Regions from separate parts of the Mesorhizobium sp. M0621 genome, predicted to be linked through region 1. Evidence: riboswitches for the same ligand, from Rfam matches in the RefSeq annotation. Region 1 holds a riboswitch; the other holds the start of a gene.
The links. A riboswitch is a leader RNA that binds a small molecule or an ion and turns the genes downstream of it on or off. The one in region 1 is predicted to bind cobalamin.
Positions count from the first base shown of each region.

Region 2: linked by a shared signal. The riboswitch ahead of bluB (5,6-dimethylbenzimidazole synthase) and the one ahead of NKI38_RS05500 (aromatic ring-hydroxylating oxygenase subunit alpha) in region 1 are both predicted to bind cobalamin.

Region 1 covers NZ_JAMYQF010000005.1:99,702-101,901, reverse strand. The annotation lists gene NKI38_RS05510 (DUF680 domain-containing protein) at 1-48, opposite strand, end outside; gene NKI38_RS05505 (DUF680 domain-containing protein) at 118-318, opposite strand; cobalamin riboswitch at 791-992, shown strand; gene NKI38_RS05500 (aromatic ring-hydroxylating oxygenase subunit alpha) at 1,107-2,200, shown strand, end outside.
Region 2 covers NZ_JAMYQF010000041.1:12,738-14,937, forward strand. The annotation lists gene NKI38_RS23725 (hypothetical protein) at 1-526, shown strand, start outside; partial or broken gene bluB (5,6-dimethylbenzimidazole synthase) at 691-1,272, opposite strand; cobalamin riboswitch at 1,374-1,552, opposite strand; gene NKI38_RS23735 (histone deacetylase family protein) at 1,674-2,200, shown strand, end outside.

The DNA.
Region 1 (2,200 bases):
GCCGGTGATGGCCAGAACGGCGGCGGCGGCAATAAGGATCTTCTTCATTTCAAGTCTCCTGATTTTTGAATTTTGCCAGGGCGACGGGCAAGCCCGCCGTCTGCCGGTAATCGGCTTTTAGTTGTTGCCGAAGAGATTACGGTCGCTGCCCTGGGCAGGCGTCTGAGCAGCCGGTTCCGACTTCTTGACCGAAGCCGTGGACGAGCTGTCGACAGCAGTGGCTGCCGCGGCGTTCGAACCGTAGTGGTCGCTACCATTAGCGAAGGCGCTGCCGGAAATCGCCAGAAGGGCGGCGGCAGTGAGAATGATCTTTTTCATTTTGTGTACTCCAGTATTTTTCCCGTCCGTCTAGCGGCGTGTCTTGGGAAGAAATCGCGTCGTTCGGACAGCCCCGATGTGGGAGGGCATCCTCGCCTTTTCCAATCACGAAGTTGTTTCGTGTGGACCATGAGTCCGCCACTTGAAATTGTGCCAAGGGCTTCTACGCGCCACTTTTTACTTATATTTTTCAATGATTTAAGTAAAACCGCCCGCTTGATCACCAACTGTTTCGAGGGCCCAGCGTTCACACCGTCCTGCACGCACCGTCAACAGAAACGAACCGTTCGGTTCGATTTTAGAAAGAGCTAATAGTCACTTTTCGAAACTGTTAACTTTTTTGACCCCGAGTGAGGGGTCGGTTTCGAGGAGATTGCAAATGGGAAATGGCCGCCTCGGAACGTTTCGCATCCGTGTCGCGCCGCATGGATACGATGTCGTTTTCATGCCGATGGCGCGTCCGCGATCGTGGTTAGATCATATCATCTCAGGTGCCACTTCGTGACGACGAGGCGGAGAATTGGGAAGCCGGTCAGAATCCGGCGCTGCCCCCGCAACGGTGGTGGAGTTCAAGTCGCAACGGGAGACCACTGGGCAACTGCCTGGGAAGGTGTCGCGATGGTCCGCAAGGACAACTCCAGAGCCCGGAAACCAGCCCGAGATCATTGAACTCGACTGATCGCGGTGGGCGGTCAAGAGGTGGATAGTGCATGTCCGGCGCATCGCCGGCCTGTGTCCAATCCTTCCTCCGTCACCACCAGTTCAGTCCTTAGAAACGAGGACAGGACATGGAAACTCGCAACGACATGCTGAGGCTCTTGAACAGCCGCCGGCAAGGCTTTTCGCTAGAACAGCCCTTCTATACCGATCCGGACTACTTCAAGCTCGATATGGAGCTGATCTGGTATCGCGATTGGCTGTTCATCGGCCACGATTGCGAACTGCCGAAGCCGGGCAGCTACATCACCGTGCAGATCGGCGACTATCCGGTCGTCCTTGTCCGCGATCAGCAAGGCAAGATCAACGCCTTCCACAATTCCTGCCGCCACCGCGGCAGCCGCGTCTGCAATACCGAGAGGGGTACGGCGGCAAAGCTCGTCTGCCCCTATCACCAGTGGACCTATGAGCTCGACGGCCGCCTGCTGTTTGCCCGCCAGATGGCCGACGGTTTCGACAAGAGTGAGTTCAGCCTGAAGCCAGTCGCCTGCGAGAGCGTCGGCGGCTACATCTTCATCTGCCTTGCCAGGGAGCCCGCCGATTTCGCGCCGATGCGGGCGATGATCGAACCTTATCTTTTGCCGCACCGGTTGCGCGAAGCAAAGATCGCCTTCGAGAGCACGATCATCGAGAAGGGCAACTGGAAGCTGGTCTGGGAAAACAATCGCGAGTGCTATCACTGTGTCGCCAATCATCCCGAGCTGTGCAAGACCTTCCCCGAAGCGCCGACCGTAACCGGCGTCAACGGCGCCGACAGCGACCCCGAAATGGTCGCGCATTGGGCTAAGTGCGAGGCATCAGGCCTGCCGAGCAAATTTCGCATCGATCCGGCCGGACAGTACCGCGCCACCCGCGCGCCGTTGCTGCGCGATGCCGTCAGCTACACCATGACCGGCAAGCGGGCGGTGGAGAAGAACCTCTCCGACACTGTCTCCGCCGACCGGATCGGCACCTTGATGCACTATCACTACCCGACGACCTGGAACCACATCCTCATCGATCACGCGGTGACGTTCCGGGTGTTGCCGATCAGCGCCACGGAAACGGCGGTGACGACGAAGTGGCTGGTGCACAAGGATGCGGTCGAGGGGGTCGACTACACCATCAAAGATCTCACCCATGTCTGGACCGAGACCAACGACCAGGACCGCCGCATCGTCGAGGA
Region 2 (2,200 bases), on a different contig from region 1:
CCTGCCGATCCCGGGCCTGAGCGGCTTGGTCTCCTTCATCAACACGGTGATCCGCCTGTCGCTGACCTATGTCGACGAGATCATCCTCGGCTACAACATACGCATCAATTCGTCCTCGCCGTTCGAGACGGCGCGCCAGGGTGTCGTGCTCTATGCCCAGAACGGCAAGGTCATGGTCAAGAACGCCGTCTGGCTGGCGGTTATCATGTGGGGCGTATCCTTTGTCATCTTCCTGCTGATGCTGGCGCCGGCCGCCGCCATTCTTTTCCTGATGCCAGGGCAATTGGCGGGCTGGGCCTTCGTGCTCGCCATCGTCTTCGCCTGGGCCTTCAAGGCGGCGTTCATCGAGCCCTTCGCCATCGCTTGCCTGATGCAGGTCTATTTCAAGACCATCGCGGGCCAGGTGCCAGATCCGGCCTGGGACGCCCGGCTGGCCGAGGCATCGTCGAAGTTCAGGGAGCTCAGGGACAAGGCGCTGGCCTCCTTCGGCGGCTCGCGCTGGGGACCGGCCGGCGCGACACCCTGATCAGCGAGGCTTGACGGCGCGGCAGCAACGGTGTTGAGGCGCGCCACGGTCGATTTGAGCAGCGCTTCACCTTGCCCGGAAAAAGTCTCGCTCATGATCAGCTCCGGCAGCGGCAGCCGCCGTCCCCAGCCATGCGTTTCGAGGTCGGGCTTTGGCGCGAACTCCGAGACGCGGCCGACGCAGAGATAGGCGACCGGCGTCACATGATCGGGAATTGACAGCAGGCTTTTCAGCGCCTGCGCCTCGATGATGCTGACCCAGCCGACGCCGACGCCTTCGGCGCGTGCCGCCAGCCAGAAATTCTGCACCGCGCAGACCGTGCTGTAGAGGTCCATCTCCGGATTGTGCCAGCGTCCCAACGGCGAACCCTTCGAGCGCTGGCGGTCGCAGGTGATGCAGATGTTGAGCGCGCTTTCGCAGATGCCTTCCAGCTTGAGCTTACGGTAAAGCGCCTGCCGCTCTTCCTCAATTGCTGGCAATTCCTGCTCGCGCGCAGCCAGGAACAGGTCGCGCACCTTTTCCCGTCGTTCGGCATCGCGAATGACGATGAAGTTCCAAGGCTGCATGAAGCCGACCGACGGCGCGTGATGGGCGGCAAGCAGCAGCCGCGCCAGCACCTCGTCGTCGAGCCCGGTTGGCAGGAAATGACTGCGGACATCGCGCCGCGTGAACATGGCGCGATAGACCGCGTCGCGCGCATTCTGATCAAACCCGTCGCCAACAGGAACGGTCATGGTTTCCGGCATCGCTTGTCCCCTTGCGATTGCAGCAGTTTCAAACTGTCAGAGCGTACTTTGTGCGTCCAAGTGGACGCACGTCGCTCTGATGTCGTCCGCCTGACCATGCGGATGACGATGCCTGCCAGGCCGGTCTTCTGGCTTGGGATCAACCCGCGTCCGGTGCCTTCCCGTCATCGACAGTGGCGTATACCGGCGCGGTCCCCCTTACAGCGTTGGGCACGCCACGGAGTTCAACCGTGTTCCCGATTCTCCCGTTTGCACGGGCACCAGGCAGTGCCAAGAACCTTACGCCGAAGCGCTGCCCACGCCAATGCCTGCGGCGACACGAATGGACGCAGGCGCGATTTTCCCCAGTCATCGGCCGCCTGTGCATGGCCTTTGTCGATCCGGGTCACTAGATTAGGACGATGGCCACTCGTCTCTACACCCATCCGATCTTCCTCGAGCACATCACGCCGCCGGGCCATCCGGAGCGGCCGGACCGCTTGCGCGCCATCGAGCGCGTGCTTGACGACGAAGCCTTTGCCGCGCTCGATCGTATCCAGGCGCCGGAAGGCGACGAGGCCACCATCCTCTACGCGCATCCCGCCGATTTCGTCGCCCGCGTGCGGGCCGCCATTCCTGACGAGGGTATTGCCCGCATCGACGCCGACACCACCGCCAGCCCGAAAAGCTGGCAGGCGGCGATCACCGCGATCGGTGCCGCCAACGCCGCCGTCGACGACGTCTTTGAAGGCCGCGCCGACAATGTCTTCGTCGCCGCCCGGCCGCCTGGCCACCACGCCGAAAAGACCACGGCGATGGGCTTTTGCCTGTTCAACACCGCGGCGATCGCGGCGCGCTATGCGCAGAAGAAACACGGCGTCGAGCGCGTTGCCGTCGTCGACTGGGACGTGCATCACGGCAACGGCACGCAGGATATTTTCTGGGACGA